2 regions of the Leucobacter triazinivorans genome follow, and region 1 is predicted to be linked to the other one. Evidence: riboswitches for the same ligand, from Rfam matches in the RefSeq annotation. Region 1 holds a riboswitch; the other holds the start of a gene.
The links. A riboswitch is a leader RNA that binds a small molecule or an ion and turns the genes downstream of it on or off. The one in region 1 is predicted to bind thiamine pyrophosphate.

Region 1 (8,152 bases):
CCTCGTCGGTCGGATCCGCCGCGGTCAGCTGGTCCAGAATGTCTGCCTCCGAGGCCTCGGCGCTCGGCTCGATGCGATCCGGTGTCATGATCTCCCCCTGTCGTTCGGCCTGTCGGTACTCGTTCTTCCAGCGGGTGGTACGCAGCAATCTACTGCCGGGGCGATCGCGGATCAACCGCTGGGTGCCCAGCGGTCGCATCCGACCCGAGCCCGCGCCTCCCATCTACGCGCGTCAGTAGTTGTCATGAATTCTCAGTTTTGACGACATCTACTGACGCGCGAAGTGTGGGTGGGGACCGTATGCTGTGTGCGGGATGGAGGGCCGCATGTCGATGACGGATGAGCTCCTGGGGAGTGCCGCCACGGAGACGCTGCTCGAGGCGCTCGGCGATGCTGTCCCCGGCAACCCGATGCGAGCGACCCGTGGCGCTGCGGACGCACTGGACGCGCTGACGCTGAGCGGGCGGGCACGAGCGCTTGCAGGCGGGATCCTCGAGGATGTTGCCGGCGACCACGCGGCGCTCGCCGAGGTGGTGCGCTCGGCGATGCCGCACCCTGGCTTCAAGGGGTGGCTGCTCTGGCCGGTGGGGCTGTCGGTGGCGCGGCGCGCCGTGCACGAGGACTCGCGGGCCGCCTTCGACGATGCGATGTCGGTGCTGCGCGAGCTGACGCCGCGATTCACCTCGGAGTTCGCGATCCGCCCGCTGCTGCTGCACGATCTGGATCGAGCGCTCGACCACCTGGCAGAGTGGACGCGGGAGGACGACTGGAACGTGCGCCGTCTCGCCTCGGAGGGCAGCCGCCCTCTGCTGCCCTGGGGCGAGCGGATCCCGGCGCTCGTGGCCGACCCTGCGCCGAGCCGGCCGATCCTCGACGCCCTCTTCGACGACCCGTCTGATTCGGTGCGCCGCTCCGTCGCCAACCACCTCAACGACCACAGCCGCGCCCACACCGCCTTCGCACTCGACACCGTGCGCGGGTGGCAGCGACGCGGGGGCGAGCACACGCCCCGTACCGCGCGGCACGCCCTGCGCACGCTCGTGAAACGCGGGGATCCGGAAGCGCTCACCCTGCTCGGCTTCCCGCCGGCGCACGTGACCGTGTCCCCCCTCTATGTGTCGCCCGATCGGGTGGAGGCCGGCGGCACCGTCCGCTTCGGCGCCACGATCGAGAACCCGGGCGATGGCCCCGCTGCGCTCATGGTCGACTACGTGCTCTTCTTCCCCGGCGCCCGGGGCGAGGAGCGGACGAAGGTGTTCAAGCTCGCGCGGCGCGATGTCGGGCCGGGCGAGCGCACGTCGGTCGAGGCTGCGCACTCGTTCCGCCCCATCACCACGCGCCGCTACTTCACCGGGGCGTACGGGATCGCGCTGCAGGTCAACGGTGTGCGCCACGAGCGCGCCGACTTCACCGTGCTGGCCTGAGCACGGCGCCGGTAGTCTGGAGCCCGGTCGCATCGCATCACTGCAGAATGGACGTCGAATGGGAACCGCACGGGTACGCGAGCACCTCTCCGGACGCGGATGGTCGGGAGAGATCCTCGAGTTCGCCGAGTCGAGCGCCACGGTCGAGCTGGCCGCCGAGAAGGTGGGCACGGAGCCGGAGCGGATCGCGAAGACCCTCGGCTTCCACGACCCCGACGCGCCCGAGCGGGCCGTGCTCGTGGTGGCGGCCGGCGATGCGAAGGTGAACAGCGGCATGTTCAAGCGCCGCTTCGGAGGGAAGCCGCGCATGCTGCAGGGCGATGATGTGGCGGCGCTGACCGGGCACCCGATCGGCGGAGTCTGCCCGTTCGCCAACCCCGACGGCACCCGCGTCTTCCTCGACGAGTCGCTGCGCCGATTCGACATCGTCTTCCCGGCCGCGGGCACCGCGACGTCGGCGGTGCTGGTGCCCGTCGAAGCGCTCGAGTCGCTGAGCGGGGCCGAGGGCTGGGTCGACGTCACCGTGGGATGGCGCGAGACGCAGGACTCGTAGCACCGGGTGCGGCGCGGACCGGCGCGTCGCGCAGCGCGCGCTCCGCCCCTCGCACCCGCGGCGCTTCGCTCACAAGGAGCGCGCTGCCGCCCGCTGTCCACAGTTCTTGTCGCGCCTCCCCGGAGATGCTGCGCGTGACGTACAGTCATACCCACAGCCATTCGACCCCCGGAACAGGCAGGAGTGCTGCGCATGTCGCCCGAGACACTCACCGTCGTCCTGAGCGCACTCGGCCTGCTGATCACCCTCGGCGGCGGAGCGGCCGCGGGCCTGGCGTGGGTGGTGCGACGCATCGACGCGGTCGAGATGAGGCTCGCCGGGCAGACCAGCGCGCTCGACACCAAGCTCACCGGGCAGATCGGCGACCTCGACACCAAGCTCACCGGGCAGATCGGCGACCTCGACACCAAGCTCACCGGGCAGATCGGCGACCTCGACACCAGACTCACCGGACAGATCAGTGAGCTCGATGCCCGACTCACCGGACAGATCAGCGACCTCGATGCCCGACTCACCGGACAGATCAGCGACCTCGATGCCCGACTCACCCGGCGGATCGATGCCGTGGACCTCAAGGTCGACACCGTCGAGGCCCGGCTCGGACAACGCGTTGACACCCTGGTTCTGAAGATCGACGCGGTCGACGTCAAGCTCACCCAGCGGATCGACGCCATGCACGAGGACGTGACCGACATCAAGATCGCCATCGCGCGGCTCGAAGGGCCGTCACGACCGCCACGGCTCGTGACGCGCTGACTTCTCGCAGAGGATCAGGGACCGCCCCCGCCCCGCGTGGATGCCGCGACGAGCAGTCCGTGCAGCCGTTCCTCCAGCACCGGCACTCGCGGATCCGTGAGGAACCCGTCGAGGCGCGGAATTTCCCGACTCACCAGCACCTCCCCGGCCAGCGGCCCGGGCGTCCTGGGGAGCACGAGCACCCGGTCGGCCAGGCGCACCGCCTCGCGGATGTCGTGGGTGATGAGCAGGATGGTCCAGCCATTGGCCCGCCGGATGTCCAGCAGCCAGCGCTGGAGCTCGTCCCGGGTAATGGCGTCGAGCGCCCCGAACGGCTCGTCGAGCAACAGCATCGCACGCTCCTGCACCACCGCGCGCAGGAACGACACGCGCTGGCGCATGCCGCCCGAGAGTTGGCGGGGGAACATCCGCTCGGTGCCCGCGAGCCCGAACGGCTCCAGCAGTCTCCCCACTCGCTCGCGCGCCTCGCCCCGAGGAATCCCCGCGACCTCGAGTCCGATGCCCGCGTTGTCGACGATGCGTCGCCACGGCAGCAGCACGTCGCGCTGCGGCATGTATGCGAAGGGACGCCTGCCGGGAAGCACGGGCGAACCGTCGAAGCGGATCTCGCCGACGTCGGGCTGCAGGGCGCCGGTGAGGATCGAGAGCAGCGTCGACTTGCCGCTGCCGCTCGCGCCGACGAGCGCCACGACTTCCCCCTGCCCCACCCCGAAGGAGACCTGTTCGAGCACCCTCCGGGAACCGAAACGCTTGCCGACTCCACGCACCTCCAACCCAGCGCCCGCAGCGCCCCCAGCGCCCGCAGCGCTCACCGCTCGGCCCCCTGCTCGACGCGCAGCCATGGCACGCACCGCCGCTCGATCAGCACTACGGCACCGTACAGGGCGAGCGTGAGCAGCGTGCTCATGAGCACCGCCGACAGCACGAGGTCAGTGCGGAAGACGTTCTTGGCCGACTGCATGTAGACGCCCAACCCGGCGACCGCGCCCGCGTACTCGGCGAAGATCGCACCGACCACCGCGTAGGTGATCGAGATGCGCAGCGACGCGAAGAAGGAGGGCGTGGACGCGGGCAGACGGATCATGCGGAACACCGTGGAGCGCCCGGCACCCATCGAGCGCAGCAGGTGCTCGGCCTCGGGATCCGCCGACGAGAATCCCCGCAAGAACCCCACGACCATCGGGAAGAACGTGACGAAGGCGACGAGCAGGATCTTCGGCAGCAGCCCGAAGCCGAACCAGAGCACCACGAGCGGCGCGAGGGCGATGAGCGGCAGCGTCTGGCTGACGATGAGCAGCGGCAGCAGCGCCCGCCTGAGCGGCGCCCAGAAGTCGAGCAGCGTCGCCGTGAGAAACGCGACCGCGACCGACAGCGAGAACCCGATCAGCGTTGCGAGCAGCGTCGGGACGGTGTGGCGCAGCAGAGCCTCGCGCTCTCCGATCCCCGCGGAGACGATTCGGGTCGGGCCGGGCAGCATGTCGGCGGGCACGAGGCCCGCGCCCGCTACCGCCTGCCAGAGGCCGAGCAGCACGAGGAACGCGAGGATCGGGGGCACCGCGCCGCGTGCGATGCGCGACACTGCGGCTCCCCCGGCTCCGACGCCCCGTGCGCAGGTCACAGGTACTCGTCGGTGTAGTACTCGGTCCAGTCGGGCTCCTCGGCAAGCGGCCGGCCCTCGGAATCCGTGAGGAACCCGCCGTCGAACAGGAATGCGCCGAACCCCTCCCACGCCTCTGGATCAGCGGCCCCGATCGGCCGCTCTTCCGACACCAGGTACCCGTCGCCCGCCATCAGCTCCGCACTGCGGTGCACGAGCTCCTCGGCGGTGCCGAGCGTGTCGGGGTTCGCTGCGATGAGCAGATCCGCGGCCTCCTCGGGGTGGTCGGCGGCGTAGGCGTACCCGCGGGCGACCGCCTGCACGAAGGCGGTCGCGTCCTCCGAATGCGCCTCGAGGTACGACTCGCTCGACACGATGCCGGTGGACTGCTGCTCGGGCACGCCGAAGTCCTGGTAGCGGAAGGTGCGGTAGGGGTGCCCGTCGATCTGCGTCTGCAGATCCTCCCACGTCGACACCGACAGCGTGAAGTCGATGCGCCCCTGCGAGAGCGCCTCGTAGGCGCCGGTGTCGAGCACCACCTCCTCGAACTCGCCCTGCCCGCCGTCGCCGCGGATCGTCGACGCGGCGAGCGCCGAGTAGAGCGGAGCCCCGAAGCCGCCGAAGACGAGACCGTCGAGATCGGCCGGGCGGGTGAGATCCTCGCGATCCCCCAGCGTCACCAGCCTCCCGGTGTCGGTCTGCGTGACCCGGTACACCGACATCACGTCGAGCCCGGCCGTGCGCGCCATCTGCACCCCGGACTGGCCGCCGATGCCGAAGTCGGCCTCGCCCGCCGAGACCAGTTGCACGGCCGACGTGGAGCCGTACGGCAGGATCTCGACGTCGAGCCCGACCTCGGCGAAGTAGCCGAGTTCGTCGGCGACATACACGCCGATGTGGTTGGTGTTGGGCGCCCAGTCGAGCGCGAAGCTGACGGGCGTGAGCTCGTCGTGCGCCGCGGCGTCATCGGCGGGTGCCGCCCCCGCGCACGCGGTGAGCGCGAGGCTGCCGGCGAGAATCGCGGCCCCGGCGGTGACGACGCGCCGCAGCACGGAGCGGAGGGCGCCGGTACCGGCCTGATGAGCGGTACGGGCATGGGTGATGATGTGGTGGCGCATTGAAGCGTGCCCCTTCGATGATGGATGGGCACGGGTTCGTAGAGTGTCTCCCTGCGCTGGCATGATCCAGATCAGGTTCGACGGTCGAAGGTTGATGACCTTCCTCTCAGCCCGGCCTACCGGACTCCCGTGTGCCCCACATGTTAGCAACACTCCGCCGTCGCACGCGAGGCGATCCCCTATGGTGGTGGGCGTGACTCCCCTGTCGAACGATGCACTCCCGCCCGATCCGGCGCGCCCGTCCGATCCGGCGCGCCCGCCCGCACCCGCGTCACCCGGCCCGTTGCAGACCGCGACAGCGCCGATGACGCCGCAGCAGTACGGCGTGGGCGCCCGCTTCACGCTGTCCGTCTACGACTCCGACTATGTCGCGATCATCCTGGGTGCCCTCGGCGAGGCCGACGCGACCGACCTGCTCGTCGAGACCGGCGACATCTCGACGTTCGTCGCCGGCGGCGAGCAGCGGGTGCTCGCCTACCTCCGGGACGTCATCGCGGCGGCGGCGCGCAGCGGAGCGCACCTCTCGGCGTCGATCCTGCTCTCGCGGGGCTGCCCGGGCGAGCTGCAGTGCGCGCTCCCCGCGGGCGTCGCGGCACTCGGCGCGGATCCCGTGTCGCTCGCCGGCACCGGGGTGCGCGCCCGGGCCCACTGGTCGCTGTACCCGCTGCTCGACGGCGGCACCGGGCGAGGCTGCGGAGCGCGGCACGGCGGCGGATCGGCCGGTGGCGGCGGCCCGGCCGATGCCCCCGCCGACCACATGGCTCCCATCTACGCGGCGATCGAGCAGGCGAGATCCGCGGGCGTCTACTCGGGTTCCGACCACTACGCGACCCGGCTCGATGGAGACCTCGCCGCTGTGCTGCAGACCGCGGCGAACGCGTGGATCGGCGTCGGCGAGAGCGTGCAGCACGTGGTGACGCACCTCACGGTCTCGATCAACAGCCCGTCGCCCCTGCGGGACTGATCGATGCGCTGCACGAACGGGACGAGGGATCCGCGATGACGTCGAGACAGATGCACCTCGTGGGCATGGTGAATCCACCCACGAGCCAGTATGCCGAGAACTGGCGGGATCCGCTGGGACGAGCGGACTGGCTGAGCGGACGCTTCCACGCGGACCTGGCGCGCACCCTCGAGCGCGGGCTCTTCGACATGGCGTTCTTCGCCGACGCCCTCGCGGTGCCCGAAGATGGCGACGGCGACTACGCCACCACGCTGCGCACGGCCGGCAAGGGCAGTATCTACCTCGATCCGATCACCGTCGTCTCGCTGGCCGCGGGAGCAACGAGCCGCATCGGCCTCGGAGCCACGGTGTCGACGAGCTTCGTGCCGCCGTACGCGATCGCTCGCCAACTGCTCTCCGTCGACCACCTCTCCGGCGGACGGGCTGCCTGGAACATCGTCACCTCGACCACCGATGCCGAGGCGCGCAACATGGGTCGCGATCGCATCGACCCGCCGGGAGAGCGCTACGACCGCGCCGACGCGGTCGTGCAGACGGTGCTCGACCTGTGGCGCTCGTGGGAGCCCGGCGCGCTCGTGCACGACCGGGAGTCGGGACTGTTCGCCGACCCGAAGCGCGTGCACCGCGTACCCGGCGGGCTGTCCCGCGGACCGCTCACGCTTCCCCGCAGCCCGCAGGGGCACCCGGTGCTGATGCAGGCCGGGTCGTCGCCGCGCGGGCGGGCGTTCGCGGCGCGCTGGGCCGAGGTGGTCTTCGCGATCGGAGACACCGAGGAGGGAATGCGCGAGTTGCGGCGGGAACTGCGCGATCGCGCGCGGATCGACCACGACCGGGATCCCGACTCGATCCGCGTGCTGCAGGGGGTGCAGCCGGTGGTGGGGTGGACCGATGCCGACGCGCAGGCGAAGCTGCGCGCACTGCGGGAGCGCATCGACCTGCCCGCGGCGCTGACCAAGCTGGCTCGACTGCTGCACGCCGACGAGCTGGATCCCGACGCCCCGGCCGTCGACGCGCTCGCCGCGCACCGCGGTGCGACGGGCAGCGTCGGCTTCGAGGACATGCTGGCGTCGGTGAGCGCGCGGCGCGGCTTCACCGTGGCCGAGCTGGCGGTCGAACAGGCGCTCAACCAGCTGCACCCGCAGGTGGTGGGATCCCCCGCGACGGTGGCCGAGCACCTCGAGCACCTGTTCCGCGGCGAGGCGGCCGACGGCTTCGTCGTCTTCCCCGCGCTCTACCACTCGTCGTTCGAAGACTTCGTCGCCGGGGTGGTGCCCGAACTGCAGCGACGCGGCGTGTTTCGCACGGAGTACTCCGGGGCAACTCTGCGGGAGCACCTGCGCGGGTGACGCGCGGGTGACGCGCGGGCGGCCGCGCGCGCCCGCCGCCCGCTCCGTGCCGCTCCCGCACGCTCCCGCCCGCTCCCTGCTCGAAACCGCGCCGTTTGTTCCATTCCGCGCGAAATATCCACGCTGGAAGCCTCGTGTTCGAGCAACGGGGTCGGTTTCGCCAGTCAGTGCGCGTGGGGGGCGCCGTGCAGGGTGCCGTGCAGGGTGCCGTGCGGCACCGCCGATGCCCCCGGCGCGGTGTGGGCCAGCGCCGGGGTGGTGATCGCCGCGACCAGCATCGCCTGCGCGGCCAGGATCACGACGAACGCTGCCGGCCCACGATTCCACCCGCCCCGGAGCGCCCGCACTCCCGCAGCGCGCCCGTGCTCGCCGACCGGGTCGTCATCCCGCGGGC
Region 2 (8,152 bases), 1.1 Mb from region 1:
CACCATCGCGATCGCCGCCGCGGCGACCGCCAGGCGGAACGACAGCCCGATGGCTTCGAGCACGGAGCCGTCGAGGGGCCACTCCTCCGGCGGCCGCACGAGGGCGGCGTAGTTGGCGAGCGACCACGCGCCGTCGCGATCGCGCAGGGACCGTGCGATGAGGGCGAGTACGGGGGCCGCGTGCAGCAGCAGCGTCGTCGCCCCGAACACGAGCAGCACGGGGAGGTCTCCGCGCCCCGGCCGAGCGGCGCGATCGGTCTCCTCGCGCAGCTCGACCGCGCGCTCCCCCGATCGGCGCAGTCGCGCCGAGACGACGAGACTCGCGCCGACAATGGCGAACTGCGCGAGCGAGAGCACGGCAGCGCTGCGCAGGTCGAGGAACTGCACTGTGAGCCGGTAGATCTCCGTCTCGACGTTGGAGAACTCGCGGCCGCCGAGGATGAGCACGATCCCGAACGAGGTCGAGCTAAAGAGGAACACCAGCGACGCAGCGGAGGCGATCGCCGGTGTCAGCGCGGGCAGCGTCGCGGTGACCCAGGCGCGCACCCGGCCCGCGCCGAGCACGCGGGCGGCGAGCTCCGAACTGCGGTCGAGCCTGGCCCAGAAACTGCCGACCGTCCGCGCGACGACGGTCACGTTGAAGAACGCGAGCGCGGCGACGATGACGGTCATGCTGCGCTCCAGCCCCAGCGGCGCGAGCGGTCCGCCGGGCCCGAGCAGCGCGGAGAAAGCGACCCCCACCACCACGGTCGGCAGCACGAACGGCACGGTCAGCAGCCCGCGCAGCGCGGTCCTGCCCGGAAAATCGAGCCGGTAGAGCACGTAGGCGGCCGGAAGACCGAGCGCGATGGAGAGCAGCGTCGCAAGGCCCGCCTGGGCCAGCGTCTGTCCGATGACCCGCCAGGTGCGCGGGGCAGCGAAGACTTCGGGGATCCCGCTCGGATCGAAGCGCCCGTCGTCGACGAATCCCGTGGCAACGAGCGACGCGACCGGCCACAGGAAGAAGACGGCGAGGAACGCGAGCGGGATCGCCGCGGCCAGGGTCCAGGCGGCGACGCCCCACGCGCTCCCGCGGTGCACCTAGAGCCCGATCTGCTCGCTCAGGGTCTTCAGCCAGCCCTCGCGGCCGCGCTCGATGTCCGCTGCGGGCAGGTCGTGGGTCTGGTCGGGCCCGGGCTCGGGGGCGAAGCGCGCCCAGGCCTCCGGCATTTCGATCGAGTCGTCGACGGGCGTCATGTACATAGCGTCGGGGATCGTCTGCTGGAACTCGGACGAGACGAGGTAGTCGACCACCGCCCTCGCACCCGCCTCGTTGGCCGCGCCGGCGAGCACACCCGCGTACTCGACCTGGCGCGTGCAGGTGTCGAGCAGCGCCTTCGTCGACGACGCGGACCCGTCCTCGGACACGGTGAACGCCGGGGAGGACGCGTACGAGAGCACGATCGGCCGGGTGCCGCCCTCTCCGCCCTGGGTGAACTGGCCATAGTAGGCATCGCTCCACCCCTGCTCGATCCGCGCGCCGTTGTCCGCGAGACGCGACCAGTAGTCGGCGAACCCGTCCTCGCCGAACTCCGCGACCGTGCCGACGAGGAACGAGGCCCCGGTCGACGAGGCGGTCGGATCCAGCAGCACGGTCAGGTCACGGTACGCGGGATCTGCGAGATCCTCGTAGCTCCGGGGCTCGGCGACGCCCTCGGCGGCGAACCAGTCGCTGTCGACGTTGATGCAGACCGCCCCGAGATCGACCGGCACGAGTGCGAACGGCGTCTCGCCTGCGCCGCCCGCGTCAGCGGAGGCCTCCGCCTCCGCCTCGGGATCGAGGATCGCGTAGTCGTTCCCGCTCTCGGGGAAGCCGACGGGACGGTGCGGCACGACGACGTCGTTCTCGACGATGCGCGACGCGAAGATGGTGTCGACGCCGAAGAAGGCGTCGGCGATGGGCGCCCCCTTCGTGAGCACGAGCGTGTTGGTCAGCTCGCCGCCGTCTCCCGCCGAGACCACTTCGACCTCGTAGCCCGTCGCCTCGCTCGCGGCCTCCGCGAACGCCTCGTTGGGAAACGAGTCGTGCACGGCGAGGGTGACGGTGCCGGCGGCGTCCCCGCCGGCCTGGCCGGGCCCGTCGGACGGTGTCGCCGCGCAGCCCGCGAGTGCGAGCCCCCCTGCGACGGCGAGCGCGACGGCCGGCGGCGCCGCCCGGTATCCGAGACTCTTCGAGAAGCGTGCAGACGTCATCGAGGCTTCCTTCCTCCGCTGGCATGAACCAGATCAGGTTGAACGGTCGGAGCTCGCGTGCTCCCTCTCAGCCCGCCGCGTGCGGACTCCCGTGGATTGCCCCTCCAGATTAGTCGCTCCTGCGCGGCCAGCGCCAACCGGTGCGCCGGGCGCGGGCGGTGTCGCGGTCGCCGCCGACGTCATCGCGATCCCACGCGAACGCGCGCAGCAGCTCGTCCTCCTCGGGATCCTTGGGCTTTCGGGGCTCCCCCGGCGCGGCAGTGACGTCCGAGCCGCCCGAGCCGCCCGAGCCGTCGCCCGAAGCATCGCTCCGGTCGGGCTCCTCGGCAGCTGGTGCTTCGGGCGCCGCACCCCGCGCGTCGCGATCGGCTCCGTCGGAGACGCCGGGGCCGGGGTCGACGCCGGTGGAATCCCGCGCATCGCGGATCGCGTCGTCGAGCGGCACCGTCTCCAGAGCGTCGTCGAGCGGCACCGTCTCGAGCGCGTCGTCGAGCGGCGAGGTCTCCTGTCCGGCCGCCTCCCGGGCATGCGGATCGCGCCGGCCCCGCACGCGCTCGAACATCTCCGCACCCGGCACGCCGCGCGACATCGCGGTGCGGATCCGCGCGTAGTCCACCCTGCCCGCCACCACGCCGAGCACCAGGCCGATCCCGAGCTCGGCCGCGGCGAGTCCTCCCGTGCGCCACGGGTGCACTCCGGCCTCCGCGAGACGCCCGGGCCCCAGGGATCCGCTCGCCAGCGCGCAGAGACCCGCGATCGCGAGCCCCGCGATCGCCGCGGCGACGACCGGGATCACGAGGGCGGCGCTCCACGGGGCTCGGCGCGCCTCGGGTCGGCGCGAGGCGAGGATCCCGACCCCCAGGCCTGTCAGTACGAGCAGCGCCGGTGCCAGCGCCCCGAGTGCGTCCCATCCCTGCGGGATCGCCCCGAAGAGCGGGAGCGCCGGCATCGGTCCGAGCAGCGTCTCGAACGGAGTGACCGAGCTTCCCGCCCCCACGGAGAAGCCGGCGCCGGTCAGCCAGGCGAGCGCCCACGCGACCGCCACCGGCACCAGTGCGAGTTGGATCAGGAAGAGCAGCACCGATCCCAGCGGGTCGAGCTGCAGGCTCTGGGTGAGTCCGATGATCTCGGGATAGCCGACGACGAGGGCGACGGCGAGCGCGAGCGCAGCGACTCCGATCGCCGCGGCGAGCAGGGCGATGGCGAGCAGCACGGTCTGCGCGGCGCGGGCGGGGAGCGTCGCCGCGTCGCCCCAGCCGAGAAACGCCGATCCGCGCTGCACCGCACGCAGCACCGAGGTCCACCACGCGTGGTCGTCGCGCGCGGCACGGGCGACGAACGCGACCGCCGCGACCGCTCCGTAGACCGACGCGATCACCAGCGTCACGAGCCAGCCCGGCCACGCCGTGCTCGGCGAGACCACCGACACCACCAGCAGGCCGATGGCACCGAATCCCAGGGCTCCGCCGAGCACGCCGGCGGCTCCGGTGCCCCCGCGACCCCCGAAACGCCAACCGGCGCGGGCGGCGAGCAGCACCGTGATGAGGGTGAGGCCGAGCGGCGCCAGCGAGAGCGCGAAGCTCAGATCCTCGGGCGGCTGTCCCAGGCCCAGCGCCGTCTCGGGGTCGAGCTGGAAGCCCATCGGCACCCAGTGCGCGAGCAACCAGATTCCGCCGATGGCGGAGAGCACCGTCGACGGCTCGGCTGCGAGCTCGAACGTCACGACCCACAGCAGCAGGGCCGGTACGGCGACGATCACGAGCCCGGCGAGCCCGACGGCAGCCGCCTCGATCGCCGCGATCGCCGCCGTCACTATGGATCTCATCGACCAGAAGCTTACTCTGCGGCGTTGGGAGACGTCTCGTGCGGAACGCGCCGAGCGACGGCGCGCGAACCGGCGCCGGCCGTCACCAGGCGGCGGCGACGGCGCGGTGGGTTTCGAAGAGCGGAACCGCCGCGCCCTCGGGCGCACGGCCGAAGCCGCACTCGGTAGCGACGCCGAATGGGCGGTGGACGTGCCGCTCGGCCGCGGCGATTCGTCGGCCCGCTCCCGCAGCGCCGTCCTCCCGATGCACGAGCCCGAGGTAGAGCTCCGTCGTCTCCGGGATGCGCAGCTCTTCCAGCGGCGCGAAGTAGGCGTCGTCGTCGCGCTCGATCGGCACGGGCAGGTGCACCCAGGTCAGCGGGCGTGCGGCAGCGGCGACCGCGAGGTTCGCGAAGCGCACGAGGTTGGCGGTGTCGGCCGGCTCGACGAAGTGCTTCTCGGCCACGTCGCCGTAGCAGAGGTGCACCCCGACCTCGACGTCGCCGGGCACCCGGTCGATCTGCCGCGCGAGCCGCTCGCTCGTGCCGGCCCACACGTCGTCGAACCACTCGTAGGGCTCGCCAGTGTAGCCCCGCAGCCCCTCGAGCATCGCGAACTCCAGGGCCGCATCCCACTGGATCGCCAGTTCGTCGTGCGGGATCGCGGCGAGGATCCGCTCCAGCTCGGCGGCGAGCGCCGCCTCGTAGACGGGTTCGAACGCCGCGCGGTCGGCCGCGGCGACGAAGCTCCCCACCACTCCGAGCGGCGTGGGCAGAGAGACCTGGAAGCGCGTCGCCGCGGGCACGGCGCCCGCCGCCTTCAGCCGGGAGAACACCTCCCAGGAGTCGAGCGCCGCGTCGGCGTAGCCGAGCGGCGGCAGCTCGAGATCCTCGGCCCGCACTCCGTCGGCGATGCGCACCGGGCGCATGTCGAGCGTGCGCAGCGGGATCGGGGTGTCGCCCACGCGCTCGATGCCGGCGGCCTGCCCCAGACGATCGGCCTGGAAGACGATCCAGTGGAATCGCTCGCCCACCTCGCCGTCGGGGATGCGCTTGAGTCGGTCTCCGAGGTGCTCGGCGGCGGTGCGGATGGTCGTCTCGGCATCGTCGAAGTTGATGCTGCCGACGAGGTGCGCTCCCTGGGGTGCAGTCATGACTCCCAGTCTACGAGCCTTCCGGCGTCGCGAGCGGCGGCGTATCCTCGGAGCATGACGGAGCGGATGAGCACCGGCGCCGCTGCCTGGGCGGGGATCTCGGCCGCCATCGCGGCCACCGGGGCCGGCGAGGTCGCCGCCCTGGTGCTGGCTCCGGCCTCGAGCCCGGTGGCGACCATCGGCTCGGCGATCATCGATCTTGCTCCGGCGTGGGCGAAGGATCTCGTCATCGCGCTGTTCGGCACCGCAGACAAGCTCGCCCTGCTCGCGCTGATCGGCCTCGCGCTCGCCGCTCTGGGCGCGGCGGCGGGCATCCTGCAGCGCGCACGGCCGCCCTGGGGCGCCGTGCTCGTCGGGTCGATCGGGGCACTCGGACTGCTGGCGAGCCTCACCCGGGATCAGCCCGACCCGCTCGCCGCGGTCCCGTCGATCCTCGCGGCAGCCACCGGGATCCTCTGCATCCACGTGTTCGTCCGGCCGCGTGCGCGCGGCGGCTCAGGACCCGTGTCGCGCCGCGGCTTCCTCGTGGCGAGCGGCTCCGCGGCGGTCCTGGGCGCTGCGGCCGTCGTCGCCTCGACTCTGGGGCGGACGGCCGACCGTTCCGTGCGCGCCATCCGCCGCGCACTGCGCCTGCCGGCCGCGACCGCCGTCGCGGCGGTGCCGGCGGGCGCCGAGCTCGCCGTGCCGGGGCTCGAGCCGGTCATCACGCCGAACCCCGAGTTCTACCGCATCGACACCGCGCTCATCGTGCCGCAGCTCGACCCGTCGGAGTGGGAGCTGCGCATCCACGGACTCGTCGATCGCGAGGTGGTGCTCACCTGGGACGAGCTGCTCGCACTTCCGCTCGAGGAGTCCGTGACCACGCTCAGCTGCGTGTCGAACGAGGTCGGAGGAGATCTGGTCGGCACGGCCGTCTGGCTGGGGTACCCGATCCGGCACCTGCTCGCCCGCGCCGGCGTGAGGCCGGAGGCCGACATGGTGCTCTCCCGCGCGCAGGGCGGATTCACCGCGGGCACGCCGCTCGAGGCGCTGGTCGACGAGCGCAACGCGATCCTCGCCATCGGCATGAACGGCGAGCCGCTGCCCCTCGAGCACGGGTTCCCGGCGCGGCTGGTCGTGCCCGGCCTGTACGGCTACGTCTCGGCCACGAAGTGGGTCGTGGAGCTCGAGGTCACCCGTTTCGACCGGGCCACGGCGTACTGGACGGATCGCGGCTGGTCGGCCCGCGGTCCGATCAAGCTGCAGTCGCGCATCGACGTGCCGCGCGGGCGGGAGGTCCCCGCCGGGGAGACCGTCGTCGCGGGTGTGGCCTGGCAGCCGCACGTCGGCATCGACGGTGTGGAGGTCCGCGTCGACGGCGGCCCTTGGCGGCCGACGGACCTCGCGTCCGCGATATCTGATGACACGTGGGTGCAGTGGATGCTCCGCGTGGATCTCGGCCCCGGCGAGCACGAGCTCACCTGCCGGGCGCGCAGCGCGGCGGGCGAGGTGCAGACCGAGGCCCGGTCTCCGGTCGCACCCGACGGTGCGACCGGCTGGCACACCGTGCGCGTCACCGCTGCGTAACGGCTCCCAGCGGGCGAGCCCCCGGGATCGGTGACCACGGATCCGGATCCGAGCCCGCCGAGCAGCCCGGGCGGGATCGCACCCCTAGGCTGGCCTCATGACCTCGGATGCCCAGGACCACTCGACGCGCGGCCGGATCGTGATCGGAGGTGCGGGCGGTTTCATGGGCCGATACCTCGCCGAGCGCTCACGGGCCGCCGGGCGCGAGGTGGTGACGATCGGGCGATCCGGAGCGGATCTGCGCTGGGACGACGCGCACGGGATCGCCGCCGCGGTCGACGGCGCTGCGCTGGTCGTCGGTCTCGCGGGCAAGAGCGTGAACTGCCGGTACACCCCGGCGAACCGAGCCGAGATCTTCCGCTCCCGGCTCGACACCACCGCGGCGCTGTCCCGGGCGATCGCGGCCGCCGCGACGCCGCCTGCGCTGTGGGTCAACGCCGCCACCGCGACGATCTACCGGCATGCCGAGGACCGGCCGATGACGGAGCAGGGCGGAGAGATCGGCAGCGGCTTCTCCGTCGAGGTCGCGAAGGCCTGGGAGTGCGCGCTCTTCGCCGACGAGCTGCCCGCGACGCGCCGGGTGGCGCTGCGGACCGCGATCGTGCTGGGGCACGGCGGCGTGCTGGCCCCGATCCGCCGGCTCGCGCGCCTGGGTCTCGGCGGGCCGCAGGTCGACGGGTGGTGGCCGACGACCCGGTCCCGGCGCGAGGCCGGAACGCTCCACCTGCGGGGTTCTGGCCGGGGCAGGCAGCGCTTCAGCTGGATCCACATCGAGGACGCGGCGCGGATCATCGACTTCCTGGAAGATCATCCGGAGCTCGACGGTCCGGTGAACGCGAGCTCGCCTCGGCCCGTCGACAACCGGGAGTTCATGGCGGCGGTGCGGCGGGTGCTCGGGGTGCGCTTCGGGCCTCCGACGCCGCGCTGGGCGCTGGAGATCGGCGCCATCGGCATCCGCACCGAGACCGAACTCGTGCTCAAGAGCCGCTGGGTGCTCCCGGAGCGCCTCGAGTCCGCGGGGTTCGCATTCGCCTACCCCGAGCTCGAGCCCGCGCTGCGCGAGGCGTTCAACCGGGCGTAGTCTCCCGAGACCGAGCCGATTGTTCCAGCCCGAGCACTTCAGCGGTGCTGAACGCCTCGGGTTCGCACAATCAAGTCGGTTTCGGCGTTCTCCGCCGGTAGAGCGAGCGGAGCGGGCCGGAACTCACCGGGATGGTGGGTTGCGGCCCGCTTCGCTCGACCGGCGCCGGCGCGGTTACAGCGCGGCGTAAGCCTGGCGCAGCAGCTCCGCGGTCTCGGTGGGCGTCTTGCCCACCGCGACGCCGGCGGCCTCGAGGGCCTCCTTCTTCGCCTGGGCGGTGCCCGCGGAGCCCGACACGATGGCGCCGGCGTGGCCC

Region 2: it holds a riboswitch for thiamine pyrophosphate, as region 1 does, so the genes downstream of both, EVS81_RS03620 (thiamine ABC transporter substrate-binding protein) here and EVS81_RS14355 (ABC transporter substrate-binding protein) in region 1, are expected to answer to the same signal.

What each region holds. Positions count from the first base shown of each region.
Region 1 is NZ_CP035806.1:3,178,601-3,186,752, reverse strand. Features, by position in the region: gene EVS81_RS14385 (hypothetical protein) at 1-148, opposite strand, end outside; gene EVS81_RS14380 (DNA alkylation repair protein) at 327-1,424, shown strand; gene EVS81_RS14375 (YbaK/EbsC family protein) at 1,483-1,977, shown strand; gene EVS81_RS14370 (hypothetical protein) at 2,170-2,733, shown strand; gene EVS81_RS14365 (ABC transporter ATP-binding protein) at 2,748-3,464, opposite strand; gene EVS81_RS14360 (ABC transporter permease) at 3,542-4,312, opposite strand; gene EVS81_RS14355 (ABC transporter substrate-binding protein) at 4,348-5,448, opposite strand; TPP riboswitch at 5,480-5,589, opposite strand; gene EVS81_RS14350 (Ykof family thiamine-binding protein) at 5,753-6,412, shown strand; gene EVS81_RS14345 (NtaA/DmoA family FMN-dependent monooxygenase) at 6,448-7,758, shown strand; gene EVS81_RS14340 (hypothetical protein) at 7,923-8,152, opposite strand, start outside.
Region 2 is NZ_CP035806.1:791,715-799,866, forward strand. Features, by position in the region: gene EVS81_RS03615 (ABC transporter permease) at 1-1,080, opposite strand, end outside; gene EVS81_RS03620 (thiamine ABC transporter substrate-binding protein) at 1,081-2,232, opposite strand; TPP riboswitch at 2,226-2,335, opposite strand; gene EVS81_RS03625 (cell division protein PerM) at 2,342-4,057, opposite strand; gene EVS81_RS03630 (hypothetical protein) at 4,140-5,189, opposite strand; gene EVS81_RS03635 (molybdopterin-dependent oxidoreductase) at 5,244-6,755, shown strand; gene EVS81_RS03640 (epimerase) at 6,853-7,836, shown strand; gene sucD (succinate--CoA ligase subunit alpha) at 8,011-8,152, opposite strand, start outside.